Regions from separate parts of the Specibacter sp. BI4 genome, predicted to be linked through region 2. Evidence: predicted binding sites of a transcription regulator. Region 2 holds the regulator's gene; the other holds the start of a gene.
What was found. The regulator LexA, encoded in region 2, represses DNA repair genes until DNA is damaged. The targets are predictions, from matches to a motif close to TCGAACANNTGTTCGA.

Region 1 (15,861 bases), 2.0 Mb from region 2:
GAACCACGGCGTGGGCCTTGCCAGGCTGGAGTTCATCATCAACCGCCAGATCGGCATCCACCCCAAGGCCCTGTTGAACCTGGACAGCCAGCCAGCGGATGTGGCTGCGGAAATCCAGAAGCGCATTGCCGCCTACGACAGCCCCCGGGACTACTACATAAAGCGCCTGGCCGAGGGTGTGTCCACGCTTGCCGCCGCATTCGCGCCGGAGCCGGTGATTGTGCGCATGTCCGACTTCAAGTCCAACGAGTACGCCAACTTGATCGGCGGCCCAGCCTACGAACCGCATGAAGAGAACCCGATGCTCGGCTTCCGCGGCGCCTCACGCTACCTGGAACCAACGTTCCGCGACTGTTTCGACCTCGAATGCGAGGCCTTGTCCTTTGTTCGGAACGAGATGGGCTTGAGCAACGTCAAGCTCATGATTCCGTTTGTCCGGACCCTGGACGAGGCTCGTGGCGTCATAGAGCTGCTGGCGGAAAACGGCCTGCGCCGGGGCGAGAACGGCCTCGAGGTCATCATGATGTGCGAGATCCCCTCCAACGCGCTGCTTGCCAACGAATTCCTTGACTACTTCGATGGATTCTCCATCGGTTCCAACGACATGACCCAGCTGGCCCTGGGCCTGGACCGGGACTCTGCCATTGTCGCGGGCGGTTTCGATGAGCGTGACGATGCCGTCAAGAAGCTCCTGAGCATGGCGATCAAGGCCTGCAAGGAACGCGGAAAATACGTTGGAATCTGCGGCCAGGGGCCCAGCGACCACCCCGACTTCGCGGAGTGGCTGGTCCGGGAAGGCATAGATTCCCTGTCCCTGAACCCCGACACCGTGGTGGACACCTGGCTCCGGCTGGCCGGCACCACTGCGGGCTAAACCCGTACCGGGCCAAGCAGCATGGGACCGCGTGTTCGATTCACAGAGTGGACGACGGGGGCTTCCAACGCTTTCCGCGGCCGATGCCTCCCACGGCCGTCCGTGGGAGGCATCGGGCTTGGTGGGGGCAGTCAGCTGCCCGTTTCGGCGAAGAACCATTCGATGTGCTGTCGCAGCAGCCGCCCGGCCAGCTCGCCGTCTCGGGCCGTGACAGCGTCGAGGATGTCGTGGTGCTGTGCCCGCAGTGTTTTCACAACGGGACGCCACTGCTCGTCCGTGGTGACGGAGTTGCGCACGTAGTCCATGATGGAGAGCCGCAGCGACTCCATCATGGCGGATACGACGGCATTGCCGCCCATGGTGCTGAGCAGGACATGAAACTGCGAGTCAAGGTCGTGGAACGACTCGCGGTCAAGGGCAGGGTCGTCCATCAGGGACAGCAGCTCCTTGGCCCGAGCCAGGGATGTTTCGTCGATCGGCAACTCGGTCGCGGCCTTGGACGCGGCCCAGGTCTCCATGAGGATGCGGGCCTCCACAATGTCGACGACGGGCAGGTGGCGGCTCGCCACGTGCAGGCGCAACGTCGAGGACAGCCCTGCCGCCGGGTTGGAGATCAGCACCGCCCCGGAGGTAGGCCCCGATCCGGTCGCTGTGCGCACGAGTCCCATGACCTCCAGGACACGGATGGCGTCCCGCACCGAGGCTCGTGAAATTCCATGTTGCTCGGAGAGCATACGTTCCCCAGGGAGGCGGTCACCGATGTTCAGCCGCCCGGACCGCAGTTCGGTCTCGATGCTCGCCAAGACCGCCTCATAGGCGCGCGGGCCCGCAGCCTTTCTCGTTTTATCAATCACGGTCCCATCCTGCCATGGGCCCACGTCCTTCTTGGCATCACGCCCAGGTGCCGATGACCACGACCTGACCGAACCCGATGTGGCCGGAGGGGTTCATGGCGCGGGTCGGCGTGAGCAGGATGGTCGCCCCTGTCCATCGAATGCTCCAGACGGTGTGGACCATGGGGACGGCGGCTTGTGAGGAGAAACGGAAGCCTGCCCACCATGATCCGAGAAGGGAGGTTTATCCTGAATTTCAAAATTTGCGTGGCCCATCTCACTGTTTGTGAACTTTTTACTGGACTTTGAATCTGGGGACGGGTATGGTCAGACCACATCGTTGAGTTTATTGTCGAAGGATAGTCCCATGAAAATTGCGCTTTTCGCCACTTGCATTGTTGATGCCATGTATCCGCGGACGGCGCGTGCGACTGTGGCGCTTTTGGAGCGGTTGGGGCACGAGGTTGTGTTCCCGCCTGGTCAGGCGTGCTGTGGCCAGATGCATGTGAATTCGGGTTATTTCAAGGAGGCCCGCACGGTGGTGGCGAACCATGTGGAGGCTTTCGACACTGATGATTACGATGTCGCGGTGGCGCCGTCCGGGTCCTGTGTTGCCAGCGTGAAGCACCAGCATGAGTTGGTGGCCCGCCGGTGTGGGGATGCGGTGCTGGAGGCCCGGGCCGCGGTGGTTGGTGCAAAGACGTATGAGCTGTCGCAGCTGCTGACGGACGTCCTTGGCGTCACAGACGCTGGCGAGCAGCTTGGTTCGTATTTCCCGCACAAGGTCACGTATCACCCGAGCTGTCATGGCATGCGGCTGCTGCGCCTGGAGGACCGGCAGCTGAACCTGCTTAAAAGTGTGGGTGGCATCGAGGTGGTGGAGCTGCCGGAAGCGGACCAGTGCTGCGGTTTCGGCGGCACGTTTTCGATGAAGAACGCTGATGTCTCCAGCGCCATGAACGCGGACAAGGCGGCCAACATTTGCGGCACCGGCGCCGAGCTGTGTTCCGGTGGTGATGCGAGCTGCCTCCTGCACATTGGCGGCGGGCTGTCCCGGCAGGGCAGCGATGTGGGCACCCTCCACTTCGCCGAGATCCTGGCCAGCACGCTGGAAAACCCCGTCACCGTCACCGGCGGGATCACCTTGGCGGGGAGCAGGCGATGAGCAGCAACACTTTCCTGGGCATGCCTTCGCTGCCTGTCTTTGGCCACGGCAACCTCAATGCCACAGAGCCGTTCCCGCAGGCCGCGCACCGCGAGCTCGGCAATGCGCAGCTGCGCGCCAACCTCGGCCACGCCACCCACACGATCCGGGACAAGCGGCTGAAGGTTGTGGCGGAGTTGCCGGATTGGGAAGACATGCGCGACGCCGGGGCTGCGATCAAGAACGCCACCATGGCGAAGCTGCCCGCCCTGCTGGAAACGTTCGAGGCGAACTTTACCGCCCGCGGCGGCATCATCCACTGGGCCCGCGACGCCCAGGAAGCCAATGAGATTGTCACGGCGCTGATCCGGGAAACCGGGGAGACCGAGGTCGTCAAGGTCAAGTCCATGGCCACCCAGGAGATCGGCCTCAACGAGTATCTGGAAGAGCAGGGCATCGCCGCCTTTGAGACTGACCTGGCCGAGCTGATCGTCCAGCTGGACCATGACAAGCCCAGCCACATCCTGGTCCCGGCCATCCATAAGAACCGCAGCCAGGTCCGCGAGATCTTCCTGCGCGAAATGCCCGTCGTGGACCCGAACCTCACGGACGAGCCAGCCCGCCTGGCCGAGGCCGCCCGCACGCACCTGCGCAAGAAATTCCTGACCGCCAAGGTTGCCGTCTCCGGCGCCAACTTCGGCCTGGCCGACACCGGCACGCTCACAGTGGTGGAATCCGAGGGTAACGGGCGCATGTGCCTGACCCTGCCGGAAACCCTCATCACCGTCATGGGCATCGAAAAGCTGCTGCCCAGCTGGAGCGACCTGGAAGTGTTCATGCAGCTGCTGCCGCGTTCCTCCACGGGGGAGCGGATGAACCCGTACACCTCGCTGTGGACCGGGGTCACCCCCGGAGACGGCCCGCAGAACGTGCACCTGGTCATGCTGGACAACGGCCGCACCGCCGCCCTCGCGGATGAGATGGGCCGCACGGCGCTGAACTGCATCCGCTGCTCGGCGTGCATGAACGTGTGCCCCGTCTACGAACGCACCGGCGGACACGCCTACGGTTCCACCTACCCGGGCCCCATCGGCGCCATCCTCTCCCCGCTCATGACAGGTATCAAGAGCGAGGAAAACAACTCCCTGCCCTACGCCTCCTCACTGTGCGGCGCGTGCTTTGACGCCTGTCCGGTGAAGATCAACATTCCCGAGATCCTGGTGCACTTGCGCGGGGAGGACGTTGATTCCAAACGCGCCAAGGTCAAGGTCCCCTCGCAGATGGACCTGATGATGAAGGGCGCCGAGTGGGCGTTCGCCAGCGGTGCGCACCTGAGCCTGCTGGAAAAGGGACTGCCCCTGGGCAAGCTGGCCGCCGGGCGCGAGAAGGTCATCAAAAAGCTTCCGGGCATCGCCGGCGGCTGGACCCAAAGCAGGGACATCCCCGCACCGCCCACGCAGTCGTTCCGCCACTGGTGGGCCAAGGAACACCAGCCAGGTGCCGCCGTCGTGCCCGGCAGTGCGGAAAACCGCAGCACCGGAAACAGCAGCGAAGGGGAACAGGCATGAGCGCGCGCGAGGACATCATGAACCGGATCAAGGCGGCCCTGCGGGATGCGCCGGAGGCCCCCGTGGTGCCCCGCGAGTACCGCCGCAGCTCGGACATGAGCGAGGAACAGCGGCTCGAGCAGCTCGTGGACCGGCTCGTGGACTACAAGGCGAACGTGTTCGTCACGCCCGCCGACGAGGCCCCCGCCAAGCTGGCCGAACTGCTGGCCGGTGCCGCCTCGATTGTGGTCCCGCACGGCCTGCCGGAGTCCTGGCTTTCCGCCCTTCCGTCCGCCGGGAAGGACGACGCCGGGACTGGCGCAGGAGCGAACAACGCCGGGGTGCTGGCTGTGCATGTTGACGGGCCCGGGCACCGTCTCAGTATCGCCGAACTCGACGCGGTTGACGCCGTTGTGACGGCTGCCGCGGTGGCTGTCTCGGAAACCGGGACGATCATGCTCGATGGCAGCGACGACCAGGGCCGGCGCATCATTTCTCTCGTCCCCGACAGGCACATCTGCTTCCTGAGCACCGACCAAATTGTGGAGCTGCTGCCCGAAGCCATCGCCCGGCTGGAGGCAACCAGGCCCCAAACCTGGATCAGCGGCCCCAGCGCCACAAGCGACATCGAACTCGAACGTGTCGAGGGCGTCCACGGCCCACGCACCCTCGACGTCATCATCCTGACGTAACGGCCGGCGGGGGTTCCCAAACCTGCGGTTGCGGAAAACTGCATCGCATCGCCTCGTTCGGCGCCCCTCCGTCCTGCGCCGGCAGGGCTCGACTGGGTAGCGCCTGAGCAGGCGGCGCCGGGCGGTGCGCCGTTCCGCAGTGCTATGCTGGGTGTTCGAATCTTTGTACTAGGCGGTGGTGACGTGTTTGGTGTGGATCCGGCAGCCCGCAAGCAGCCCAACGAGCCGACCGGGTTCGCCTCGCCCGCACGCGACTACTTCGACGGTGGGATCGACCTCAACCGCCACCTGATCCGCGACCGCACCAGTACCTTCGTCATGCGCGTGTCCGGCGATTCCATGGCCGGTGCGGGCATTGCCGACGGCGACGAAATCATCGTCGACCGGGCGCTTGCTCCGCGTGACGGCTCCGTGGTGGTCGCCGTCGTCGAAGGTGAACTGCTGATCCGCCGCCTCTTGAAGATCGACGGCGTGAGCTCACTCACAACCCAACCAGCCAATGCCCCGTCCCCGGTTTCGGCCGAGGTGGTTGCCTTGAGCGGTGAGGTCTCGGTGTGGGGCGTCGTCACCCGCTGCCTGCACCACGTTTAACTGCATTGTCCCTGCGCCCAAGGGTCTCGTTGCGGGGGTTCACAGCGCCGGGCGTGCATCTAGACTTGCCCAATGCCCTCCACCACAGAATCATTCAGGCCTCGGTCGATGGTTGAAAAACGCTTCGACGCAACCGCCCGGGGGTGTCTGCTGTTGTCTGGCGTGGCCGCCGTGGGTGGAATGTTCGGCTTCTTGTTGGTGTGGGGAGGGATGGTTGCGCCGGGCTGGGTTGTCAGCTCCATTTTTCTCTCAGCCGCGCTGGTGATTGCTGTCATCCGGGCATCCGTGCGCCGGCGGCTGGATCGTGCCGCGGGGGCGAGCCCGCCTCGGAAGCGTTCGGGCTGGTGGGGCGCGCTTGTCGTGGTGACTGTTGTTTGTACGGGTTTTCTTGGATTGGGCGATATAGCCTTTGAGGCACGCTACACAGTTTTGCAGCCCTCCGGGCCAGGCTTCTGCGAAGCTGTCGTGCGGGAAGATTCATTCCTTTTTGCCGGCGGCGGTGAATTGTATGCAGTCGGGTTTGGCGGTATCGGACGCTCAGTCAGTTCTTGGACGGCCGATGACGGCTACCGTCCGATTGACTCCGGTACATATGAATTCAAGTGGACTGCCGAGGGTGCGCTCCTGATGGTGCGCGGCAACGGTCACGACCCTGTCTGGCCTGTATTCCATGACTTTGACTGCCGTTAGATGAGGCTCTGGGCAGACGACTGAATCGGCGTAGCTAAGGTTTGTGGAAGGTATAAGTAACTGTAGAGGAACGCCTGTGACGAACTCTTTCACCGCCATCCGTTACGTCGTCTTCCGCCGTGGTGGCTCGGTGTTGTTGCCGATGCGTCCGCAGCTGCCGTCAACATGAGCTCAGCAGTGTCTGCAGAAGTGATTCCGGCTTTGCCGGCCCGGGCCTGTCTGGTGGTTAAACAGCCATGCTCGTTCGGCGCCTGACTGCCGCACGGCCGCGCGAGGCCCCGTCAGTAGAATGTCAACATGATTCTGCCGAAGGTCCGTGACCCGCGCTTTGTGACGATCCGGCGGGGTGGCAGCCTGACCGATGAGGATCACCAGCTTCTGGCGCTGTGGGCGGCATCGTGCGCGGAGCACGTTCTCACCTTATTTGAGGTGGCTCAACCGAAAGACCCCCGGCCCCGTCAGGCGATCGAGCATGCCCGTGCTTGGGTGCGTGGTGAGGTCAAGATGATGGAGGCTCGCGCGGCGGGCGGACATGCAATGGGCGCGGCCAGGGACCTGCGGGGAGCTGCCCGGTTTGCCGCCTACGCTGCGGGCCAGGCCGGGGCCGTCGCGCACGTCGCAGCCCACGAACTGGGTGCTGCCGCCTATGCAATCAAAGCCGTGCGAGCAGCAGCCCCTGATGCCCGGGCTGACGACGCAGGACGAGCCGAGTGCGAGTGGCAGCGTGACCAGCTTTCGCAAGCGATTCGTGAGCTCGTAATTGACGACCAGCGGTTGCGCAACGACATTTGCTGGTCGGTATTTGACAACTGAACGCAGGCCGAGCGCCAACGCACCTTGCCTGGAGCCTACGCTGCGGGCAGGCGGCGGATTCCACCGGAAGGGGACTACGCGATGGGAGTCTAGGCGAATATTTCCTGTTCAATCCTTGCAAGTGCAGCGGGTTCAGCAGCGATTTCAACGGTTCCGCCAGGCAAAATGAACGTCTGGATCAGCAGGCTGGACGGCAGTGGGTTGGACTTGTCGTTAGTGGCTTGCCGGGGATCCTCGGTTGCAGCGACGACGTCGAATTTTGTGGGGTTGCCCAGCGCGACATCGGTCCCGGACATGGCTTCTTGGAAGACGAGCTGTCCTATGTGACAGCTTGCAGTCCCGCCGGCCCACAAGTCACCCAATGTCCCCGGCCGCGAGCCAGGGTGGCGGATGTACGCGAAGATGCCCTGTTTCTCCAGGGACATCCTTTGCTTTCGGTCGTTTCTCACCACGAGGTACAGGAGGCCGGCACCAAACAAGGCGTTGACGAGCGTTCGGGCCGTTGCGTCGGGCCAAGAGGTTCCGATGGCCAGGAGAACCCAAAATTGGGCCACTGCCAAAAGGGCAAGGCCAGACAGAAACACTCCCACCCGGTGCTGCCGGAGCCAGTCCTTCATTCCAGGGCCTTCCTTGTCTTACGAGGTCGCCAACGGTTTCGCCGGGCCGTTCACCCATTAGGGTCTGGACCAAAATCAAGGACCGTTCCATTCAGCCCACTTCAAGCCCACCCGACGGGTGCGTCCCGTGGCACCTTCCTGACCGCGCCCCCGTCGCCGGAGAAGGGAGGCGCAGCAATACTTGTCATTTGTCATGACCAGAGCGAATCAATGCGCCAGTCATTCCCTTCGCGGAGGTAGCGGAGGGGTTGGTGGTTGCGGCCTGCGTCGCCCTGCCAGAATTCAATCGCCACGGGCACCACTGTCCATACAGACCAGTGTGGCGACACGAGGTGTGCATTGGATTCCAGGGCGGCGACAGCCTCTGCAAGCAGTGCCGCATGGGCGGCTTCGCTCTCGAGAATGGAGCTTTGCCGGCCAGCGGACCCCAATAAAAAGTGAGGGCGCACTGTGGATTGCCGCGCAGTTGGTTTCCCTTGGCTGACTCGTCGCCGGTGGCGATCAAGAAACCACATTCGTCGGTCACGTCCTTGACGATCAGCACCCGTGCATCCGGCATCCCGCCGGCATCGACGGTTGAAAGCGTGGCTGCGTGGGGTTCTGGCACCTGAGCGTCAATTGCGTACCGCAGCCAGTCCAGAAACAGCCCGCGCGGATTCGCCGGAGCCGATTGCACGTCGAAGTCCGGGGCCCGCCCGACAATCGAGGGAAGTGAACGAAGCTCGTCCCGCAGGGCCAGGCCGTCCCCGTTTCGAGCACAAGAACCGGGGGAAACGGTGGCGGGGCCCGGAAGGCCCTCATCAGGGACCGCCATGTTCATCCAACCGCCTGCCGGGCGGCAAGGAGATCCACGTAGGCTCCGTCGACCAGGGCAGGAGTTCCGACGCCCAACTCGGTCATCAGCCTGTTCGCTTCCAGGACCGCGTCTTCTTTCGTCAGGCCGTCACCGATCGGGAGCTCCAACTCCAGGAAATCGCCGAGGCCGTCAACACGGTCAAGATGGATGCGTGCATGACCCAGGCGGAGGACGGTGCGATGTTTGCGCACCCGACCGGTTTCACCATAGGCCAGTGCCAAGACAGACCTAAGTGTGTCCGGGGACGGCGTGCTTGAATACTCGTAGTGTGAAGGCTTGGGGCCCAGTTCATCCGCCCTGCGGTAGTGGATCAATACACCGCGGCCGCCGTCCACGACCCGAAGCTTCAGCCGTCCGTTGTCGCAGGCAAAGAACGTGTCGTCCTGCAGCTCGATATCGGGGCCCTCGTCCGCCAACCTTGCAATGACCGGCAGCAGTGCCTCGAGATTGTCCAAACGCGCCTTGATCTCCATGTTTTCTGGCATGACACAACTCAACCATGGAACGATTCCGAGTGCGCAGCTTTCTTCGGTCCTGAAATCGCATTGGTGCCGTAAAAGTGGCAGGGTTGGGTTCCTGCCAAAATGTCGAACAAATGTTCGGATCGTGAAAGAATGAAGCCATGAGCAACAACCGCATTGCCCTGGTGGACGTGAACAATTTTTATGTCTCCTGCGAGCGGGTCTTTGACCCCAAGCTGGAAGGCCGACCCGTCGTCGTGCTTTCCAATAATGACGGCTGTGTGGTGGCGCGTTCGGCGGAGGCGAAGGAACTTGGCATCGCCACCGGGACGCCATGGTTCCAGCTCCAATCGCAGGCCAGGGACTGGGGGCTGGTGGCGCGCTCCAGCAACTATGAACTGTACGGGGACTTGAGTGCCCGGGTCATGGAAGTGGTGGGCCGCTTTGGTACGTGGCAGGAGGTGTACTCCATCGATGAATCGTTCGTGGGGCTCGTGGGGGACCCCGCACAGCTGCAGGCAGCCGCGCGCGACATCCGGGCTGCCGTAATGCGCCACGTGGGCGTGCCCGTCTGCGTTGGTGTGGCCGCGACGAAGACGCAGGCCAAATTTGCCAACAGGATCGCCAAGCAGAACCCGGCGCTGGGCGGGGTGTGTGCGCTGGACGCCATGCCGGCAGGGCATGTTGCGGGAATCCAGTCACGCGTTCCGGCCTCCGGCCTGTGGGGAGTGGGCGGCAAGACGGCTGCCCGGTTGAAGCTGATGGGCATTGAAACCATCGCCGACCTCAAGGCCGCGGACCCGGCGGTGATTCGCAAGAAATTCTCGGTCGTGCTGCAGCGCACCGTGATGGAGCTTAATGGGACCGAGTGCATTCCGCACGCGGAAGAGCACGTGGACAAACAGCAGATCATGTTCTCCCGCAGCTTTTCCGAGCCCGTCACTACGGTGGCCGGCATGGAGGAGGTCATGGCCGTGTATGCCCAGCGCGGCGCCGCCAGGCTCAATGCGGAAGGGCTGCGGGCTGCAATCATGACGGTCACGGCCGGAACCAGCCGCTTCGCCGCCGGGGAAGGCAGCTTCCCCGCAGCCACCATCCGCTTTGCGACGCCAACCCAGGATCCCATTGTGCTGGTCCGGGCCGCCGTGGCCGCCATCAGGCAAAGCGCCGTTGCCGGGGCCTCCTACCTGCGGGCCGGGGTCATGTTCAACGGACTTGAGCCGGCGTCGGGAGCAGGCATGCTTGACGTGTTCGGCGCCGACTCGCAGCCGCCGGACGTAGGCGGAGTGCTGGGGGAAGTCCGCAGCAGGTTCGGCGCAATGGCCATCGGCATCGGCATTGGCGGGCTGGCCGAGGCGCCGCAGTGGTCGATGAAGCGCGAACACTCCTCGCCGCGGTACACCACGGAATGGCGCGAACTGCCGGTGGTGCGGGCTTGAGCGAGTTCCGTCCCGTCCGCCACTTGCAGCCGGACGCTATGTGTGACGAGAGCTGATGGCGATGAACCGCCATTAGACTCAAGCCCATGAATCAAGTGAAAACCGCCAAACCCCGGCGCTTCTGGCTGTTCCTCGCAGCCGGAGATGCGGTCATCCTCGGCCTGGTGCTCCATTTCTTCGTGCCCGGGGGCTTCGCCAACCTCATCACCGACGCGCTCTACACCGTGCTGGTTTACCTGGTGCTCGCATTCATCATGCCTGCGGCCAGGCGGCACTGGCTGGCGCTCGCAGCCTTCGCGCTCAGCTCCCTCGTTGAACTCGCACAACTGACTGGCATCCCCGAACAGCTCGCGATGAGTTTTCCGCCTTCGCGCCTGGTCTTTGGCACCACATTCTCCGCACTGGATCTCGTGGCGTACGCCGTGGGGGCCGCGGCCGTCTGCTTCGCCGACATGGCCATTTCCCGGCGCGGCAGCCAGTGGGGTGCACCACAGCCGGAATAGTGCCGCCAGCCGGCCGGTTCCCCACTATAGGAGGCACAATGCTGGACGTAGTGGTTATTGGTGCAGGTCAGGCCGGACTGTCGGCTGCGTATTACCTGGCGCGTCAGGGGCTCCGGCCGGAGCTCGACTTCGTGGTGCTGGACGCCAACCCCGGACCCGGCGGCGCCTGGCTGCACCGCTGGCCATCGCTGACCCTGGGCGGCGCGCACGGCATCCACGACCTGCCCGGCATGAAACTTCCGCCGGCCAATCCCGTCGAGCCGGCGTCCGCGGTGGTCTCTCGGTACTATGGCAGCTACGAGAAAACCTTTGAGTTGCCGGTGCACAGGCCCGTGAAGGTGCTTGCCGTGCGCCCGCTCATTGCGGATTCAGCCATGCTCTTTCTTGAGGACGACGCCGGTGTCCCCGCCGACATTGCCGGCCCGCCACTGGTGGTGGAAACGGACCGGGGAGCCTTCGAAACCCGCCTTGTCATCAACGCCACGGGGACCTGGGACAAGCCGTACTGGCCGCACTACCCCGGCGTGGAGAGCTTTGCCGGCCGCCAGCTGCACACCCACGGTTTCCGCTCCGTACAGGAGTTTGCGGGCCAGCGCGTGCTGGTGGTTGGCGGCGGCACCTCGGCCGTGCAGTTCCTGCTGCAGCTTGCCGAGGCCGGCGTGCAGACCGCGTGGTCCACACGGCGCCCGCCAGAGTTCACGAGCCGCGAATTCAACCCCGACTGGGGGCGTGATGTTGAGCGCCGCGTCAATGAGCGCACGGCCGCAGGCCTCCCGCCACTGAGTGTCGTGGGCGTCACCGGGCTGCCACTTACGGAGCAGTACCAAAACGGCATTGCCGCCGGAACCCTCGTGTCGCGAGGACCGCTGCAGCGGCTGACCCCGGAGGGTGGACTCTTTGTTGACGGCAGCACCTTTGCGGCGGACGCCATCTTGTGGGCCACTGGCTTCCGTGCGTCCATGGACCACCTGGCGCCGCTGAAACTGCGTGAACCCGGCGGCGGCATCGTCATGGACGGCGTGAAGGTCGCCCGCGAGCCGCGGTTGTTGCTGGTGGGCTACGGGGCCTCGGCCTCAACACTGGGCGCCAACCGGGCGGGCCGGGCAGCAGCGGCGGCCGCCCTTGACCGGCTCAGCGTTCCGGCCTAATCCGGGAGTGCCTGTCCGGTCCCGGGGCCGGGGCCTGTGGCACGGGAGCGGCCCCAGGCTCTGGTGCGGGTTCGCCGTCCGGACCCACGCCGGAGGCTCGGAGGACCACCTTCGTGGGGACGCCGTCGTCGTCCATTTCAAAAATGACGCCGTTGGGAAGGTCGCCGGGGGAGGGGATGGGCGCGCGCTGTCGGGACTGCTCTTCACGCTCCAGCCTGGCTGTGGCGGCGTGCGGATTGAAGACCTCGTCCAGGCCACCCAAGGCGCCGCTGAACGCGCCCAAGTTTTCGCGTGCTCCGGGCCTGGCCATGCCGCGCTGGAACCAGGAGATGACAGCAATGGCGGCCGCAACCATGCCCAGCATGACAAGAACCGTCCAGAACCATTCCATGTGACGAGTCTAAAGCGCCCGGTTGGAAATATCCCGGGGGACCTTGGGGTTGGCCCAAGGGAGACCACTTTGAAAGGCAGCACCCATGACACTTCCCATTTCGATCCTTGACCTCGCCCATGTCGGCGACGACGGCATTGCCGAGAGCTTCCGCTCATCGGTGGAGCTGGCCCAGAAGGCTGAAGGGTGGGGGTACAAGCGGATTTGGTTTGCCGAGCACCACAACATGCCCTCGATCGCGTCGTCTGCCACGAGCATCTTGATTGCGCACGTGGCCGCCCACACGAAGTCGATCCGCCTCGGTGCCGGCGGCATCATGCTGCCCAACCATTCGCCGCTGCAGATCGCCGAGCAGTTCGGCACACTGGAGACGCTGCACCCGGGACGCATCGACCTGGGTCTGGGCCGCGCGCCGGGCAGTGACCAAAACACCATGCGTGCGCTGCGCCGTGACCCCTCCGCGGCTGACACCTTCCCCTCCGACGTGCAGGAACTGCAGGCCTACTTTGACGGCCAGACACGCATCTCCGGTGTCAACGCCTACCCGGGCAAGGACACCAACGTGCCGTTGTACATCCTGGGCTCGTCGCTGTTCGGTGCGCACCTGGCTGCGGCACTGGGACTGCCGTACTCCTTTGCCTCGCACTTTGCCCCGCAGGCGCTGGAAGACGCCGTGCGCATTTACCGCCGCGAGTTCAAGCCCTCCGCTGCGCTGGCCGAGCCGTACGTGATTGCCGGCGTCAACGCCATCGTGGCCGACACCCAGGAAGAGGCGGACCGGCTGGCCCTGGACGCGAGGCGCCGCCGGGTGGTTTCCCTCGTGGGCCGCGGACAGACGTTCACCGAGGCCGAAATGGACCTGCTGCTCGACTCCCCGGCGGGCCAGCAGGTCAACACCATGTTCCGTTATGCAGCCATCGGAACGCCGTCGGTGGCCCGCGCCTACCTGGAAGAATTCGCCACAACGGCCGACGCCGACGAACTCATCGTGGCCACACAGGTCACTGACCGCCCCGCCTGGATCCGCAGCTTTGAACTGCTGGCGGGGGTTATGGAATTGGCGCCGTCGGTGTAGCGTTCAGGCATGGCAATTGCACGGTACCCGGGAGTGGTCATCGACTGCCCCGACGCAGCCCTGTTGGCATCGTTCTATGCTGCACTGCTGGGTTGGGAAACCACGGCAGAGGACGGCTGGGTGGAGATTCGGCCCGCGGACCGCAGCAACTCCATTTCCTTCCAGCAGGTCGACAACTATCAGGCACCCGTGTGGCCGGGCCGGGAACACCCCCAGCAAATGCATCTGGACGTGGTGGTGGACGACCTTGATGCGGGCGAGGCGGAGGTCTTGCGCACCGGGGCGCTCAAGGCTGAATTTCAGCCCGGCACCACGTTCCGCGTATTCCTGGACCCGGCCGGGCATCCGTTCTGCCTCTGCCAGTCCTGACCCTTAGGAATCTTTTGGCAGGTGGTGGCGGTCTGCCCTGGAAATGCTCAGGGCGGCCACGAGGGTGCCGATCACCACGCCAATAAGCGTGTCCGCCACGCGGCTGAACGCGGCTTCCGGACCCAGATGTGAGCCGAGGCCGGTCATGATCAAAGCCATGGGCGTGACGGCGATCGTGGTCAAGGTGTAGTTCTTGAGCACCAGCAGTTCCGCCAGGATCTGGAACGCCACCACGAAGGCCACCGACGGCCAAAACCCCAGCGACATCGACAGCAGCACCACGGCCACGGCCGCGCCCACCACATTGCCCACCAGGCGCTGAATGCTGCGCTGGACGGTGACGGCATAATTCATCCCCTGCAATGCGGCGACGGCGCCCATGGTTGCCCAGAGCGGATGGTCAAAACCCAGCCCGACGGCGGCCCAGCCAGCGAGCACCGCGGCCGCGGCCATGCGCAGGGCCTGGTGGATGCTGGCCCTCGAGCGCAGCTCCGCGCGGGCGCCCGCCAGGAACCCCAGGGGTGCCGCCAACGTGCCTGGTGCTGCCGCTTTGGATCCTGTCGGGTCGGTTGCTGCCAGATCCGGCCGGGCACCGGCAGGAATGCCGCGCATCTTGCGCAGCTCCGATTCATGCTGAGCCAGGCGGGCCAGTGCCGCCGCGTGTGATTGACCTGGGGGTGCATCGAAGCGGGCCAGCACGGCCTCGGCCTCGTCCAGCAGCAGCTGCAGCCGGTCTGCATCCCGGTGCAGGCGCAGCGAGCGTGGGCTGTGGCCGCGCAGGGTGCCGGCGCTCAGGGTCACCGAGTCCCGGGCCGAGCGCAAGGCCGCCGTGGCAGCGGCTCGGTGCGTGCCGGCGTCGTCCGTGTCCAAGCGAATGACGGCGGCGATGGCGCGGGCAACGGCGAGGCGGGAGGGGGCCATTGGGACCAGCAACACCGGGGACATGGCGGCCAGCCAGCCGACCACCACACCGATGGCCATGGCGATCAAGGGCGCGGGCAGGGTCGCGAGGTCGTGGGTGTAGCTGGCACCCGCTCCGGCCGCGAAGACCAGAATGACGGCACCCGGACCGGAAATGCGGAAGGCGGAGAAAATGTGGGCAGCCACACCCGCAAGGGCTGAGAGGATGACGATTTGGAGCACCATCGGCATGCCTGCGGCGCCAAGGAGCGTGCCGATGGCCGTGGCGACGAGCATCCCCAGACCCACGACGACCATCATGCGGGCCAGCCGCCAGTACGGCTGGTAACGACCAAAAGCGCTGGTCAGTGCGCCTAGTGCGGCGATCCCGGCCAACTGCTGCTGCCCCAGCAGGCCGCCGGCCACCAGCACCAGCGACGCTGCGACTCCCACCTTGATGGCCGTGGTGAAAATGGCATCCGCCGGGCGCACGGCAAAAGCGCTCCGCCAGGTGGCGGGCGACAGTGTATGGGTCAGGGCGGCGCCTGTGTGGCGCAAACGGGTGGGAGTGCTCATGTTTCCAGTCTACTAAGTATTTTACTAGTAAAATAGATGCTGGGTATGTGAGTGTTGTCTCTAGACTGGTTCCATGAAAGCAGAGGCAGTGGACTTCGTTGACAGGGCGCGCCAGGGCTGGGCGCGGTCGCGGCCGGAGCTGGACGTGGCCAGCATTGAGATCATGGGGCGGATCGGGCGGATTGGCGCCCTGGCGTCCCAGCGGGCGGGCCGGGAGCTGCTGCCTGCGGAGGTGACGCGGGCTGAATTCGACGTCCTGTGCACCCTGGCCCGCGGTGACGGCCCCATGCGCGCCAGCGAAGTCACCGCCGCCACGATGCTCAGCGGCGCCTCCACCACCAA
Region 2 (15,861 bases):
CTGGGGAAATGCTGGAATTACTTGGCGGCCGGAGCTGACGTGTCAGCAGGCAGCGCACCCTTGGCGATGTTCACCAGAGCGGCGAAAGCACCGGCGTCGTTGACGGCCAGGTCGGCCAGCATGCGACGGTCAACCTCAATCTCAGCAGCCTTCAGGCCCTGGATCAAGCGGTTGTAGGTCAGGCCGTTGGCGCGTGATGCAGCGTTAATGCGCTGGATCCAAAGGCGACGGAAGTCACCCTTGCGCTTGCGGCGGTCGCCGTAGCTGTACACAAACGAGTGCAGCAGCTGCTCTTTGGCCTTACGGTAAAGGCGTGAACGCTGTCCGCGGTAACCCTTTGCGCGCTCAAGAACAACCCGACGCTTCTTATGGGCGTTTACAGCCCTCTTCACACGTGCCACGTGCGTACTCCTTCAATTTTAAAGATCCCAAGCCAATCATGCCGGGGAAGGCTTTGATGAATGGTGTCAGTTCCGAAATTGGAAATTCCACCGATTGACTTGCGAAATTAGATGCCGAGCATCTTCTTGATGTTGCGCACATCAGCCTTGGCGACCAGGAGGTCACCCTTCAGGCGGCGCTTCAAGCTGGAAGGCTTGTGCTCCAGGTAGTGGCGGCGGTTGGCCTGCTGGCGACGCAGCTTGCCGGAACCAGTCAGCTTGAATCGCTTCTTGGCACCACTATGTGTCTTCATTTTAGGCATGAGGACCTGTCTCCTTACGTATCCACCGGCGCTGCCTGTGGTTCTCTTGCAGCGACTGGTTGGGTCACTGTGTGGGTGTATTCACCGCTGAAAAGGTGAAACCTTATTCAGCCGAGCTGGGGGTTTCGGCCGCCGGTGCGCTCTTTGCAGAGGCAGGCTTGGTGGCCGGTTTTGCTGCTGCCTTGGCTGCCGGCTTGGCCGCAGGCTTTGCAGCTGCGGGCTTGGCCATCGGCTTCGGCATGGGGATGGGCTTGGCGGTGACAGGCTTCGGCGCAGCTACCGGCTTCGGTGCTGCGGCCGGCTTGTCGGCGGCCTTGGCAACGGGTGCCTTGGCTGCGGGTGCCTTTGCCGGTGCGGGGGCCTTGGCGGCGGGGGCTGCCTTGGCAGGTGCTGCCTTGGGCGCCGCAGTCTTGGCGGGTTCCTTGGCAGGTGCGACGGCGGCAGCCGGCTTTTCGGCCGGAGCGTTCACCTTGGGTGCCGGTGCAGTTGCGGGAGCTTCCGCAACAGCTGTTTCCTTGGCAGCGTCAGCTGCGGGAGCCTCGGTTGCCGGAGCTGCCGAGTCGTTGACGACGTCGGCTGCGGGAGCCGGGGCGTCCTCGTTCAGGTGCAGGCCTTCGGGCAGCAGGTCAGCCAGCGACTGGGTCATCGGCACCTTGTTGTCGCGGTCCACATCAACGCGGGCGGTGCCATTGGCAACCGCTTCGTTGTGTGCCTTGGCGTCGGCGCGCTGCTGGTTGCGGCGGGCTTCTGCCTTGGCTTCAGCCTTGTTCTTCAACGGACCAATAACCATGACCATGTTACGGCCGTCAATGCGGGGGCTCGACTCGATGATGCCAACTTCGGCAACTTCTGCGGCGAACTTCTGCAGGAGGCGGATGCCCATTTCCGGACGCTGCTGCTCGCGGCCTCGGAACTGGATCATGGCCTTGACCTTGTCACCGGCGCCGAGGAAGCGCATTGCGTGTCCGCGCTTGGTCTCGTAGTCATGGGTGTCGATCTTGAGGCGGAAACGGATTTCCTTCAAGACGGTGTTGGTCTGGTTCTTGCGGGCTTCACGAGCCTTGACTGCGGCTTCGTACTTGTACTTGCCGAAGTCCATCAGTTTGCACACCGGCGGCTTGGCCGTCGGCGCAACCTCTACCAGATCCAAGTCGGACTCTGCTGCTAAACGAAGGGCATCCTCAATGCGGACAACCCCAACCTGTTCGCCTGCTGGCCCAACCAACCGCACCTCGGGGACGCGGATTCGATCATTGATGCGTGGCTCGCTAATGTGTAGCTCCTGTTGCATAAGAAAAGGTGAATGCCACCAGCAACGGAGAAGGCCCCCAATTTGCTGATGCAATGGAGGCCTCGAATGATCGGCGCGGCATCCCGGTCAAAGGGAATTGCCTGCCCTCCCCCAAGGGAAAGCGCCAACCTGAACCAGACAACGCCAAGAATGGGTCGAAAGGTGGGAGAGGACTCCACTTGCAAACTCGCTGCCGCAGCAATCCTGTGCCCTGTGATTTTCATCTTCAGGACGCACGATAAATAACAGCATCGAGTCGGTCTGTGACAAGCTTAGCAGCATGAGTACCCCAGATAATAATTCGGACACCCGCAACACGTTTCAGGCAGCCCCCGAGGAGGCCCTGACGGACACAGAAGCAGCATCGGTGGTGCGTGACATCGCCGAAGTTCCGGCCATCGAAGTCATCACGACGGCGGCCGTCCACCTCATGAGCGCGGCGGCAGTCAAGTGCGGCCTGGCCGCCGGACCCGACGCGGAGGAGCTGAAGGACCTGGACGAGGCCCGCAAGCTCATCACGGCCCTCGCCGGGTTCGTCACCGCCGCAGCCCCCGAAATTGGCAGCCAGCACGCCGGTCCCTTGCGCGACGGCCTGCGTTCACTGCAGCTCGCCTTCCGCGAGGCCTCGGAATTCCCCGACGCACCGGGCAAGGGCCCGGGCGAAAAGTTCACCGGCGCGGTCAACTAGGCTCCGGCCCCTCCCCAAGCCAAAATCCAGTTTGCAGTAGTTGGACGGAAATCACAGTTTTTCGGTGATATGCGTTCAACTACTGCAAACTGGATTTTTTGTTGCCGTAAATCAAGCCTGCGGGTCCCGGCTGCGCAGCCGGATCTGGACAGAGTCCACTGCGTAGGCAAAGCCTTCATTCGCCGCCCAGAATTCCTGCAGGCGGGCAAGCAGGCCGTCTATTGCCACCTGGTCAAGGCCGGGCAGCAGGGTCAGGGTGACGCACAGCTCCGGTCCGGTGCCGCCGCCGGCAACCAACCGTCCGGACGGATCAGCGGCTGTGTCCCACTGGGTGCCGATGCCTTGTCCGGGGCTTGCGGAAATGCCTGCCACCAGGGGGTGGTCCAGGGCTGCAAGGGAAAGTTCAAGCACCTCGGCAACCACCGGGTCGGCGTAGCTGGGACGCCAGTCGCGTTGTTGCGCGAGAGCCCACATGGCCGGCCTGCGGACGACGAACGGCCGTTGCGACCCGGGATCCACAACCATCAGCTGCGCTTCCTCGGCCACGGCTGACAGGGCGGCGCGCGCAGCGTACACGGCCACCGGCCGCGCCCCTGGATGCCACCGGGTCAGCGCCTCGGCGTGGGAAAAGGCCGGCAGCGCCCGCCGCCCGTCGGGACCCTGCAGCGTCACCAGGGCCATGTCCGACTCCTTGTCGGTGACCAGGCCGTTTTCCCCTATCGCCTGCTCCGCGAGCTGGGCGACAATCGGGATGAAGACGCGGGCGTGGGCCAGCGCTGCCACGACCTGCGCTTCGGTTCCGTCTCCCGAGGCAAGCGCTGCCAAGGCTGCGGCGTAGACGGGGTCCATGGCGCCGTCATCGGTGTCAAAGTTGTGGTACTTCTCCTGCGCCGGCAGATCGCGCCCGGCCCAGGGCTGCCCGGCCGAGTCGGTGTTCCCGCCGGCACCGGCCAGGGCCGCGGCAATGTGTCCGGGCAGCGCCTTCTTGGGCAGCTCGGTCATGATTTAGCGGCGGCCGGCAACGTCAAGGGCCTGCGGCAGGGTGAACTGGCCGGAGTAGAGCGCCTTGCCGATGATTGCCCCTTCAACGCCCTCGCCGACGAGTTCGCGCAGCACGCGCAGGTCCTCGAGGCTGGAGATGCCGCCGGAAGCCACCACGGGCTTGGCTGTGCGGGTGCACATTTCCCGCAGCAGTTCCACGTTGGGCCCGCGCAGGGTGCCGTCCTTGGTGACGTCGGTGACGACGTAGCGGGCGCAGCCGGCGTCTTCCAGGCGTGCCAGAACTTCCCAGATGTCGCCGCCTTCCTTGGTCCAGCCGCGGCCGGCAAGTGTGGTGCCGCGCACGTCCAGGCCGACGGCGATCTTGTCGCCAAAGCGCTCGATCACCTTGGCCGTCCATTCGGGGTTTTCAAGTGCCGCAGTGCCAAGGTTGACTCGGCCCACGCCCAGTTCCAGGGCAGCCTCCAGGGAGGCGTCGTCACGGATGCCGCCGGAGAGCTCGACCTTGACTGTCAAGGCGGCGACCATTTCGCGCAGCAGGTGCACATTGGATCCGCGCCCGAAGGCTGCGTCGAGGTCAACAAGGTGCACCCATTCGGCGCCGTCGTTCTGCCAGTTCAGGGCCGCTTCAAGGGGCGAGCCGTAGCCGGTTTCCGAGCCTGCCTCGCCCTGCACCAGGCGGACCGCCTGTCCGTCGGCAACGTCTACGGCGGGCAGCAATTCCAAAATGGGGGTGGTCATGGGGTCCTCAACGTCATTTGATCTGTGGATGTGAAGTGGCCGCGGGGCCGCGGCCTGCGGCACGCTTGCCGGGTGGAGCTAGAGCGTGAATAAATATGCCGCCACCAGCGACATGACAGCCAGCAGGGCGAAACTGATGGGAATCCACCGGGCGGACTTTTGTTGGTAAAAGGTGTAGGCCCCGCCGATGAGCAGCCCGGCCAGTGCCATCAACAGCAGCGACCACATTAGTTGTCCGCCTTGGCCAGCGATCGCACCCAGTTGCGCAACAGCCGTGCTCCCGCGTCTCCGGACTTTTCCGGGTGGAACTGCGTGGCGCAAAGTGGCCCGTTTTCAATGGCGGCGATGAAGGGTGCACCGTGTTCGGACCAGGTCACCAGTGGCGGGCGCATCTTCGGCTGGAGGACTTCGAAGTCCCAGGCCTGCACCCCATAGGAATGCACGAAGTAGAAGCGTTCACTTTCAACGCCCTCAAACAGCATGGAGCCTTCGGCGGCTGTGACGGTGTTCCAGCCCATGTGCGGGACGACGTCGGCGGGCAGCAGCTCCACGGTTCCGGGCCACTCCCCCATGCCCTCCTCGTGAACGCCGTGCTCGACACCGGCGTCGAAGAGGACCTGCATGCCCACGCAGATGCCCAGGACAGCACGTCCGCCAGCGACGCGGCGCCCGATCATCCGCAGGGCGTCAACGTTTTTCAGTTCGGCCATGACTGAACCAAACGCACCGACACCCGGAACCACCAGCCCATCGGCGTTGAGGACGTCATCAGCCTTGGCACTGAGCGTCACAGCCGCACCGGCACGTTCCAGGGCCCGCACTGCCGAGCGCACATTGCCCGAACCGTAGTCAAGGACAGTGACAGTGGGCTGTGGTGGGGCTGGCTTCTCCGTCGCTCCGGAGCTCACAAAAGACCCTTCGTGGATGGAATCCCGGTCACCCGGGGGTCAGGTTCGACGGCCGAACGCAGCGCACGGGCAAAGGCCTTGAACTGCGCCTCGACGATGTGGTGCGGGTCCCGGCCGGCGATGAGCGTCATGTGCAGGCAGATTTGCGCGTGCAGCGTGATGGCTTCAAAGACGTGGCGGGTCAGGGAACCCGTGAAGTGGCCGCCGATAAGGTGGTATTCCTGGCCTGCGGGCTCGCCGCCGTGCACTAGGTAGGGACGGCCTGACAGGTCGACGACGGCGTTGGCCAGCGCCTCATCCAGCGGCACTGTGGCCTCGCCGAAGCGGCGGATGCCGGCCTTGTTGCCCAGCGCCTCCTTCAGCACCTCGCCAAGGGAGATCGCAACGTCTTCGACGGTGTGGTGCGCATCGATGTGGGTGTCGCCGGTGGCTTTGATGTTCATGTCGATCAGGGAGTGCTTGGACAGCGCCGTGAGCATGTGGTCATAGAACGGCACCGACGTGTCAATGGTTGACGTGCCGGTCCCGTCGAGGTTGATTTCAACCATGACGCTCGACTCACTTGTCGCCCGCTCCAAGCGGGCTGTTCGTCCCTGGCTGGGCGTGGTCTCAGTCATTGCAGCAGTCCTTTGATTTGTGTGCGCCATCCCGCGCCCGTGTGCAGGGCAGGGTTGGGCGCGCGGTCGATCCTCGGTGATTAACACCAGTTTAGAAGAAAAGGCAGGGGAAAGCCCAAACAGTCCCGCACCAGGGCTCTTTTCAACGCACGACGGCGTCAGGCAGCCGTGCCTTGGCCGGCGAGAAAGGTGCGCAGCCCGGTCAGGAACGCGCTGGTTTCAGCTTCCGTGCCGGCGGTGACGCGCAGGTGGCCGGGTATGCCGACGTCGCGAATCAGAACTCCCTGGGCCAGCAGCGCCTCCCACACCTCATGGGGGTTATCCAGCCCGCCAAAGAAGACGAAGTTGGAGTCTGACGGTGCGGGAGTCAGCCCCAGCGCCGTGAGTTCGGCGACAATGCGGTCGCGCTGGACCTTGATCTGCTCAACGTTGGCCAGCAGGGACGCTGAATTGCGCAGTGCAGCCACTGCTGTCGCCTGGGTGATGGCGGAGAGGTGGTACGGGAGCCTGACCAGGCGCAGCGCGTCGGCGACCTCGGGCGCCGCGGCCATGTATCCCAGCCGGGCGCCGGCCATGGCAAACGCCTTGCTCATGGTGCGTGAGACGACCAGGCGGGGGCGGCCCTCGAGCAGGTTCAACGCGCTGGGCGTGCCGGCGTGGGAGAACTCAGTATAGGCCTCATCCACGATGACGATGGCTTGCGAGGCTTCCCCTGCCTCGTAAACGGCCTGCACAACGTCCAGGCCAAGGGCCGTGCCGGTGGGGTTGTTCGGTGAGCACAAAAGAACGATGTTGGGGGCCTGCTCGCGAACCTGCTCAGCCGCCGATTCGGCGGACAGGCTGAAGTCCGGCGCCCGCACTCCGGCGATGTAACCGGTTCCGGTGCCGCTGGCCAGCAGCGGGTACATGGAGTAGGTGGGAGGGAAGCTCATGACGGTGCGGCCAGGACCGCCAAATGCCTGCAGCAGCTGCTGCAGAACTTCATTGGAACCGTTCGCCGCCCACAGGTTGTTTTCATCGAGCCCATGACCCAGGTAGGCAGCCAGCTCCTGGCGCAAGACGGTGAATTCCCTGTCAGGGTAGCGGTTCAGGCCGTCAAGCTCTGCCGCCACAGCCGTGAGGATGGCTTCCTTGGCGTCGGCCGGGACACCGAAGGTATTTTCATTGACGTTCAGGAGCACCGGCACGTCAATCTGCGGAGCACCGTATGGGTGCTGTCCGCGCAGATCGTCACGGAGCGGCAATTGGCCTAAGAGTTCAAACTGATCCATGGCACAAGCTTAATTGGCGACCGGACCAAATGCCGAAACGGCGACACCATGCGGACATCTTTGCGACAGGTGCGGGCACTCGCGGCACAGCCGGCGGGCGCTGCTGCAGCTCCCAGACTTTATCTGGGGCGTGGAACGTACAGGCGCTACTTGGGGAGGGGGACGTACAGGCGCTGGCCGGCCTGCAGGACTCCGCTGCCCAGCTCATTGAGCGCCACAATTTCACTGACAACGTCACGAATGTCGCCATGCGGGTTCGAAGCACTGGCAATGCTCCAGAGATTGTCGCCCGGCAGGACGGTGACTGACACGGCGTAGTCGGCCAGGTCCACGGCCGCGTACGCGGCGGAGGCCTGGGCCGGGGTGGCGATGGAGCCAAGCCCAATGGCCAGGGCGGCAAAGACCATTACGGCGGCCGTGAGGATGGCGGGGAGGCCAAGGAGCACCAGACGGCCGCGGCGGGTGAGCTGGAGCCTGGCCCGGCCACCATCATTCATGCCCGGGCCAGCCTGCGCCGAACCCAAAGGCACCGAACCGACTGGCGCCGTAACCGAACCGGACTGCATCCGTTCGGGCTTCGCGGAGTCGGGCCTGAACGCCCTGCCGCCGGCAGCGGCTTCGGTGGCCGGCTGAAAGCGCCACGGTCCCGTGCCGCCTGCCGCCGAGTCGTTTGTGTGCCTGCTGCTCAGGGTTGGTGCTGAGATAACCATTGCATTCATGATTTCTGGTCCTTTCGCCGTGGATCTAGATCCTTGGCCATCAACATCCGTCGGATCAAATTTCCATGCCTTATATCTTCGATAGAACGTATGTTCTAATTAGCTACTAGTACAGTTTTAGCACCTATGGACGACACTTGCCAAGGGCTGATAGAACAAATGTTTGAAATTGCTTCGTTTGTGGCTTAAACTTGTGAGACAAGGATTGGCCGCTAGATGCAGTCCACCAGCAGGCACTGACATTGTTCAGGGCAGCCACGAAAGGACCCGGGAACCATGGCGCTTCCAGAACCTCCGCACCGCATCCCCCAGGCGCCCAGCCGCGCCGGAATGAAGGGGCTGACAGTTCGGCAAAAGAAAATCCTTGAGTGCATCCAGCGCTCCATCGCCGACAAGGGCTACCCGCCCTCCATGCGTGAGATTGGTGATGCGGTGGGGCTTGCGAGCCTGTCAAGCGTCACGCACCAGCTGACGCAGCTGGAACGCCACGGCTATTTGCGCCGCGACCCCAAACGTCCCCGCGCCATGGAGGTCCTCATTCCGCTGGTGCTCGACAGCGGCCAGGTTGAGATCGAGGGTGTCAGTTCGCCCTCCAATCTGCGCAGTTCAAACGGCCTGAACTTTGCCGAACTCAGCAGTTCCTCGGACACGGCGTTCGTCCCGCTGGTCGGGCGCATCGCAGCCGGCGGGCCCATCCTGGCCGATCAGTCGGTCGATGACATCATGCCGCTGCCCCGGCAGATTGTGGGCAGCGGTGAACTGTTCATGCTCAGGGTTCAGGGCGATTCCATGATTGACGCAGCCATCTGTGACGGTGACTGGGTTGTGGTGCGCCAACAAAACACGGCCAACAACGGTGAAATCGTTGCTGCCCTCCTCGAAGACGAGGCGACAGTGAAGACGTTCCGGCAGCGCGACGGCCACACCTGGCTGCTGCCCCAGAACACCCGCTACGAACCCATCCTCGGCGACCACGCAACCATCATGGGCAAGGTTGTCTCGGTGCTTCGCAGTCTCTAGCACCACTCCTGCAGACAGTGCGGCGCCCCGGCCAAGTGGCCGGGGCGCCGCACTGTTCACTCTTGTTTTTGTTTGCGTGGCATCATCTCCCACATATTTCAGGATGCCGTTGGTGGGCGCATACCGTTGAGCCATGATTAATCTTGTGCCCGCGGGCCCCGCCGACATGGATGAAATCTCGGCGTTCCTTCGCACCGCCGATTTGACGCTCAGCGGCCTCGATTCACCGTCGGTGCACTTGTGGATCTCACGGGATGCCACAACAGGACGGATTTTCGCGTCAACTGGTTACGAAAGCAGCCACGACGGCAACCATGCGCTCATACGCAGCGTCGCCGTCGCTCCGGAACTGCGTGGAACAGGAATTGGGCTGGGGCTCGCTCAATTTGCCATGGACCGGGTCGTCGAAGCCGGCGCCGACCGGGCCTGGCTGTTTAGCCGCAGGTCGGGGCCGTTCTGGCAGAAAGCCGGGTTCACGTCTGCAGACACGAATGCTCTTGCGGTCGCCCTGGCCTCAACACACCAGGTTCAACTATTTACCGAAACCGGCCAGCTCGGACGCGAAGTCGCTTGGAGCCGGCAGTTGTGATGCAACGCCGGCACGACGCCTCATGGAGTGTTCCGTTACGGACATGAAGCCCGACGCGGGCTCCCTGTCGGCCGGGCGAGAACAGCGCCGGCACGATCGCTGCCGGCATCGCCTAAGCCGCACCCCAGACTCAGTGGATACATGCATTTACGGGGAATGAGGCCCAGCCCGGGGGTGCAGTCAGCGCGCTCCTTCTGCGCGGCGGCGTGTCTCCTCGGCGATCTCGATGAGACGCTCGATCACGGTGCGCGTGCTCACCCGTGCCCGCGCTTCGGGCCTTGTCAGGATTTCGATGTGCCGGCCAATGTCGAGCCCCTCGATCCGGCGCAGCACTACCTGCTCCCGAAAGTGGGGCGCCAGTCCTGTGTAGCGCGGCAGCAGGCCCACGGCGCGAGTCTCGGCGATAATGGCCGCCACCATGTTGAACTCATTGACCCGGTGCGTAATCTGGATCGGGGTGCCCGCGCCTGCAGACATTGCCTGGACGAGGAGTGGTTCGAGGGCAAATCCTTCGTGCGCCGCCACCCAGGTTTCTGCCGCTAGATCGGCCAGGCGCACCGTCCCATGTTTCGCCAGTGGATGGTCACGGTGAATGGCCAGGTCAATCGGTTCCTGCAGCACAGGCGTGGCGTGCACCCTGCGGGCGGGCCAGGGTTCGGACATCAGCGGACGGTGGGCGATCACGACGTCGTGGTCGCCCACCAAATCGACGAACTCGTTGACCGATACGTCCTCGTCCCTGCAATGCACCCTCGGCCCGTCGGGATCGTTGAGGCTTCTGGCGATAAGCTCCGGGAACCAGGCGAGACCGGCGCTGTGAAAAGCGGTGACTGAAACGAGTTCCTGTCGCGCCAGGAGATACCCTGTGACGGAGTTCTCTGCGCGTGCGAGGGCTTCCAGCACTTCACCTCCGGCATCGGCGAGCCGTTCGCCCGCCGGCGTGAGTATCAGCACTCGACCCCGCTGCTCGGTGAGGGGAATTGACACTCCCCGTTGCAGGGCTGCGAGTTGCTGGGACACCGCAGACGGAGAAAGGTGCAGGGCCTGTGCCACAGCAGTGACGGAGCCGCGGTCCCTGAGTTCGCGCAAGGTTCGAAGATGATGAACTTCCATGAAGCTCACCTTACGGGATATTGAAGATAGTGCCTGTTGTTCTGCACGGAGGGTTGTCAGTACGGTAAAAGCATGTCCTTCGCATCCCCCTCCACCCGTCGACTGCTCCCCGACGCCGTACTCCTGATCGTGGCAATATTGTGGGGCGGAAGCTATCTGGCGACTCAAGACCTGGCGGTGGCCTCATCCGCGGCTGCGGTGATGTGCGCTCGTTTCGTTCCCTCGGCGGCAATCCTGCTGCTGGCGCATTTCGCCCGGCCAAGAAATCGGCTCCGGGACTCGGCATTTCCCGGCATCCTGCTTGGAACCCTACGGGCGGCCACCATAGCGCTGGAAACCATCGGCGTCACTCTCACGAGTGCGACAAACGCCGGGCTCATCATCGCCCTGTCCATTCTGCTGACCCCGTTACTCGAGTCCGCTCTCACCAGGAGACGGCTCTCCCCTGCGTTGGTCGGAAGCATCCTGCTTGCCCTCCTCGGCATTGCGCTGCTCGTGGGTGGCAATGGTTTCTCCGGGGTCAACCTCGGCGATGGACTCATGCTTGGTGCTGCAGCAACACGGGCCCTGCTCGGTGTTGCCGAGGCATGCTTTACCGTCAACAAAAAAGCCAACGTGCTGGGGCTGACCACCGTCGAGATCACATTTGGCGCGGTCATATTCGCCGCCTGGGGCGGAAACTCACTGCTGGCGCATCTTCCGGGCTTCACTGTCGCGAATTGGCTCACTATTGCCTACCTGTGTCTGGGCTGCACGATCCTGGCGTTTCTTGGGCAGCTCTGGGCAACGAAGCACACCTCGGCGTCACGAGCAGGCATGCTTCTCGGCACCGAACCTGGCTGGGCCCTCCTCGTGGGAATGCTCCTTGCCGGAGACCGGATTGGCACGCTTGGCTACCTGGGGGCAGCGGTGCTTCTCGTGGCCACCTGGTGGGGGGCCCGTGCCGAACAGCGCTGGCGCGGGAGTGGCTTGCCACACCGGGAGATCACCGTAGCCGCGTCGGCCGTAACCGCGTTGCAAGGTGCGGCCGACGACTGAGCCCTGTTGGGCCGGTGACCAATGGCCGCGCGCGACCCGTCAGCTATTTGCCCGACAGCCTTGTCAGCGCCGACAAGGCCACCGCCCTGTCCTTGGTGGCCCAGAACGGCGGCAGGGCCGCCCGCAGGAAGCCGCCGTAGCTGGCGTTCGCCAGCCGGGAGTCAAGAACAGCCACCACTCCCCTGTCCTCACTGGACCGAATCAAGCGCCCCACACCCTGTGCCAGGCGCACAGCCGCATGCGTGGCCGAGATGGCGATAAAGCCGTCGCCCCCACTTTGCGCCACTGCCCTTGCCCTGGCCGTGACCAGCGGATCATCCGGGCGGGGAAAGGGAATCCTGTCAATGACGACAAGCCTGCAAGAGGCGCCCTGCACGTCAACGCCCTGCCACAGGGACATGGTGCCGAACAGGCAGGTGTCAGCTTCGTCGGCAAATTCCTTGATCAGCCCCGCCATGGATGAATCACCCTGGCACAGAATTTTCACCTTGAGCTTCTTGCGCAATTTCTCGGCCGCATCCTCCGCCGCCCGCCGCGAGGAGAACAATGCCAGCGTGCCTCCGCCGGCAGCCGTGATGAGCGCCGCCAGTTCATCCAGCTGTTCCGGTGACATCCCAAATCCCGGCTTTTGCAGGTGGGCTGCAACATACAACATGCCCTGCTTGGGGTAGTCAAAGGGCGAACCAACGTCCGCCCCTGTCCAATTGGGCGCACTGGGACCCAGCAGTCCCAGGCCTCCGGCAGTGGCCTGGAATGATTCGCCAATGGCCAGCGTGGCCGAGGTCAGCACGACTGTGCGGTCTGCAAACAAGCCTTCGCGCAGTTTCATCGCCACGCTCAGGGGCGCAATGTTGATGACAGCGGGTTCGTTCGGATCAGCCTTTTGGTAACCCTTGCCCGGTGTGAATGTGCCGGGCCGTGACGCCCACACAACTTCCCGCGCCTCGTTTGCCGCCAACAGGCGCTCACAGAGGTCGAAGATCAGGTTCAGGCGGGACCTGGCAATGGAACGTCCACCGTCAGCCGTGGCGCTGCCTTCCGGCTTTGAATCCGACAGCGCCGCCCGGACGGCGTCGCGCACCTGGCCGATGACCTGGCTTTGGGCATCATTGAGCCCGTTGGGCAGCAGCCCTTCAGGGGTTCCCGCGAAAACCAGGTCAAGGGCTGCTGCACTTGCGTGCAGCGCGTCCACCGAAACACCTGTGTGCTTGCGGGTGCTCGAGGCAGCCGCCTGGACCATCTGGACCGACAGCTGTCCGGTGACGGCACCTGTCACCCGGTCCTGGAGCTCATGGGCCTCGTCCACGACCACCAGGTCGTAATCGGGCAGGACGGCGATGCCTTCAAAGGCACTGATGGCCAGCATGGCGTGGTTGGTGACCACAATGTCCGCTTCGGCCCCTCGGGCGCGGGCCAGTTCGGAGAAGCATTCGGTGGCCAACGGGCACTTCTGTGCCCCCAGGCATTCCATGGACGTGACGGAAACCTGCCGCCATGCCTTGTCGGTGACGCCGGGAGCAAGTTCGTCCCTGTCCCCGGTTTTGGAGTCCTGTGCCCATTCGCGCAGCCGCACAACTTCCTTGCCCAGCTGGGACGTGGGACCGGAGCTTGCCCCCGGAAGGTGGGCGACGCTGGTGTCTTCGCCCAGGTTGAACAGGGCACCTTCCCCCGTGTCTTCGGTCGGGAAACCTCCACCCAATTTGTGTTTGCACACATAGTTGCTGCGCCCCTTGACCAGTGCCACGTCAATCGCACGCGGCAGCAACGGTGCCAGGGCAGCCAACAGCCTGGGTACGTCGCGGCCAACAATCTGGGCCTGCAGGGCCAGCGTTGCCGTGGCCACAATGGCCGGTTTGTCGCTCGTGAGGGCGTTGACGATCAACGGGATTAGGTAGGCAAGCGATTTTCCCGTTCCGGTGCCGGCCTGCACCAGCAGGTGGTCGCCGCTTTCAATGGCGGTGACCACCCGCCGGACCATCTCATGCTGCCCATCTCGGCGCTGGCCGCCCATGGATTCAACTGCCCGGTCCAAAAGATCCAGTGCCTGCTGTGACAATTCGCTCTCAGGCATGCTGGACAAAAGGTTCAACCTCGGCAGCCAGGTCCTCGCGGACGCGAACATTGGCCAGCGTTCCATGCTCACCGTGTTCGAGGCTGACAATCTCGGCGTCACTGCGGTGCAGCTTGTTCAGGACGTCGCCGCGATCGTAGGGAATCAACAGTGTCAAGGACACGCTTGGGTGCGGGATGCCTGCACTGATGGCTTCCAGCAATTCCTCGATGCCCTGGCCGGTTCGCGCGGAAACCACAACCGTGCGGGGTTCATGCTGGCGCAGCCGTTCAACCACGAACGGGTCCGCGATGTCGGCCTTGTTCAAGATGATGATTTCGGGGATTTGGAGCGCCCCGACTTCAGCGAACACCGTCCGCACCGCCGAGATCTGCCCCTCCGGATCGGGATGTGAGGCATCCACAATATGCAGGATCAGGTCTGCGTCGGCCACTTCTTCAAGCGTTGACCGGAATGCCTCAACCAATTGGGTTGGCAGTGAGCGCACGAATCCAACGGTGTCGACAAGGGTGTAGCCCAGTCCGTCCGAGGTTTCGGTTTTGCGCACAGTGGGGTCGAGGGTGGCGAACAGCGCATTCTCCACCAGTACACCGGCGTCGGTGAGGCGGTTCAGCAACGAGGATTTGCCGGCGTTGGTGTAGCCGGCGATGGCAACTGAGGGCACGCTGTTGCGCTTGCGGTTGGCGCGCTTGGTTTCCCGGGCCGGGCGCATGGCCGCAATTTCCCGGCGCAGTTTGGCCATCCGCGTACGGATTTTGCGCCTGTCCAGCTCCATCTTCGTTTCGCCGGGACCACGGGAACCAATGCCGCCGCCGGCGGCTCCCACCCGGCCACCGGCCTGGCGCGACATGGATTCGCCCCAGCCGCGCAGTCGTGGCAGGAGGTATTCCATCTGTGCCAGCTCAACCTGGGCACGGCCTTCGCGGGACTGGGCGTGCTGGGCAAAAATGTCCAGGATCAGCGCGGTGCGGTCAATGACCTTGACCTTGACCACTTCTTCCAGGGTGCGGCGCTGGGATGGTGCGAGGTCGCCGTCAATGATGACTGTGTCGGCACCGGTGGCGTACACAATTTCCTTGAGCTCCTGTGCCTTTCCCTGGCCCAGAAAGGTGGCGGGGTCGGGCTTGGCACGGCGCTGAACGAGCCCGTCCAGGACCTCCGAGCCGGCTGTTTCAGCCAGTGCGGCCAATTCCCGCAGCGAGTTCTCGGCGTCGGCCATGGTCCCCTGCGACCACAGACCGGCCAAAACCACACGTTCCAGGCGCAGCTGGCGGTATTCAACCTCGGAGACGTCTTCGAGTTCGGTGGACAGGCTGGCCCGGCGGCGCAGCGCGTTGCGCTCCGCAAGTTCGGACTGGTCGCCGTCAAATTGGCTGTGCTGGAAATTCAGGGACGAGACGGCCTGGGCATGCCCGGCCAGCGGCCGCACGGCAGGCGTTCCCTCATAGGGGTCCTGGGCTTCGCTTTCTTCGTCAGCACGCACGGCCCGGCTGGTGGCCGCGTCCTTGGCCAGGATGCGGTCAATCACGGCCTCGATCTCGGCCACTGACAACTCCTGGTCGGGCTGGCCGGAGCCCGGTGTTGTTCCGTTTCCGCCGTTTGTGGGCAGTTTGTTGTCGTCGGAACCATGGTGTGCAGATGCGTTGGACATGTTCTCCTTATAGGCGCTTACCCTCAATCGTAGTCCGGCCCGCCCACACGCACACCTTCCGCGACAATTTCCTGTGGACAAGTGCCCCGGGGCGTGGCCGTGCTTAGGCGCGCCTAGATACACAATGTGGCAAAACCACACTAATCTGGCATGACTATGGGTACTCAGGGTGCAGAGCACTATTTCAGTTCACAACCGTCCACGCCGATGAAGCGCCGGCCCCTCAGCGTGGTTTTGGCCGGCGCGGAGCGCCAGCTGCAGACAGCAGGGGGCATCTTCAGCCCGGACGGGGTCGACAAGGGCACCACCATCCTGCTCTCGGAGGCGCCGCCGCCGGCCACAGAGGGCAATCTGCTTGACATCGGCTGCGGCTGGGGGCCCGTGGCCCTGAGCCTGGCCCTGCGGTCCCCCGCCGCAACCGTGTACGCCGTGGACATCAACG

Region 1: the regulator LexA is predicted to act here: its motif matches at 9,245-9,260, upstream of AC1L6K_RS06615 (Y-family DNA polymerase).

Annotation. Positions count from the first base shown of each region.
Region 1 is NZ_CM155265.1:1,397,702-1,413,562, forward strand. It holds gene ppsA (phosphoenolpyruvate synthase) at 1-874, shown strand, start outside; gene AC1L6K_RS06560 (FadR/GntR family transcriptional regulator) at 1,006-1,728, opposite strand; gene AC1L6K_RS06565 (hypothetical protein) at 1,766-1,891, opposite strand; gene AC1L6K_RS06570 ((Fe-S)-binding protein) at 2,075-2,872, shown strand; gene AC1L6K_RS06575 (LutB/LldF family L-lactate oxidation iron-sulfur protein) at 2,869-4,419, shown strand; gene AC1L6K_RS06580 (LutC/YkgG family protein) at 4,416-5,090, shown strand; gene AC1L6K_RS06585 (LexA family protein) at 5,274-5,681, shown strand; gene AC1L6K_RS06590 (hypothetical protein) at 5,754-6,371, shown strand; gene AC1L6K_RS06595 (putative immunity protein) at 6,669-7,184, shown strand; gene AC1L6K_RS06600 (hypothetical protein) at 7,274-7,801, opposite strand; gene AC1L6K_RS06605 (pyridoxamine 5'-phosphate oxidase family protein) at 7,986-8,621, opposite strand; gene AC1L6K_RS06610 (class IV adenylate cyclase) at 8,618-9,142, opposite strand; gene AC1L6K_RS06615 (Y-family DNA polymerase) at 9,280-10,557, shown strand; gene AC1L6K_RS06620 (ribosomal maturation YjgA family protein) at 10,644-11,060, shown strand; gene AC1L6K_RS06625 (FAD-dependent oxidoreductase) at 11,099-12,208, shown strand; gene AC1L6K_RS06630 (hypothetical protein) at 12,192-12,599, opposite strand; gene AC1L6K_RS06635 (LLM class flavin-dependent oxidoreductase) at 12,685-13,674, shown strand; gene AC1L6K_RS06640 (VOC family protein) at 13,684-14,043, shown strand; gene AC1L6K_RS06645 (FUSC family protein) at 14,047-15,519, opposite strand; gene AC1L6K_RS06650 (MarR family winged helix-turn-helix transcriptional regulator) at 15,593-15,861, shown strand, end outside.
Region 2 is NZ_CM155265.1:3,446,673-3,462,533, forward strand. It holds gene rplT (50S ribosomal protein L20) at 18-401, opposite strand; gene rpmI (50S ribosomal protein L35) at 509-703, opposite strand; gene infC (translation initiation factor IF-3) at 807-1,994, opposite strand; gene AC1L6K_RS15775 (DUF1844 domain-containing protein) at 2,275-2,682, shown strand; gene AC1L6K_RS15780 (SseB family protein) at 2,794-3,684, opposite strand; gene priA (bifunctional 1-(5-phosphoribosyl)-5-((5-phosphoribosylamino)methylideneamino)imidazole-4-carboxamide isomerase/phosphoribosylanthranilate isomerase PriA) at 3,688-4,422, opposite strand; gene AC1L6K_RS15790 (hypothetical protein) at 4,501-4,650, opposite strand; gene hisH (imidazole glycerol phosphate synthase subunit HisH) at 4,650-5,330, opposite strand; gene hisB (imidazoleglycerol-phosphate dehydratase HisB) at 5,327-5,947, opposite strand; gene AC1L6K_RS15805 (histidinol-phosphate transaminase) at 6,106-7,218, opposite strand; gene AC1L6K_RS15810 (LysM peptidoglycan-binding domain-containing protein) at 7,365-7,937, opposite strand; gene lexA (transcriptional repressor LexA) at 8,214-8,957, shown strand; gene AC1L6K_RS15820 (GNAT family N-acetyltransferase) at 9,091-9,546, shown strand; gene AC1L6K_RS15825 (LysR family transcriptional regulator) at 9,727-10,659, opposite strand; gene AC1L6K_RS15830 (DMT family transporter) at 10,732-11,697, shown strand; gene AC1L6K_RS15835 (ATP-dependent DNA helicase) at 11,741-13,768, opposite strand; gene hflX (GTPase HflX) at 13,761-15,419, opposite strand; gene AC1L6K_RS15845 (class I SAM-dependent methyltransferase) at 15,570-15,861, shown strand, end outside.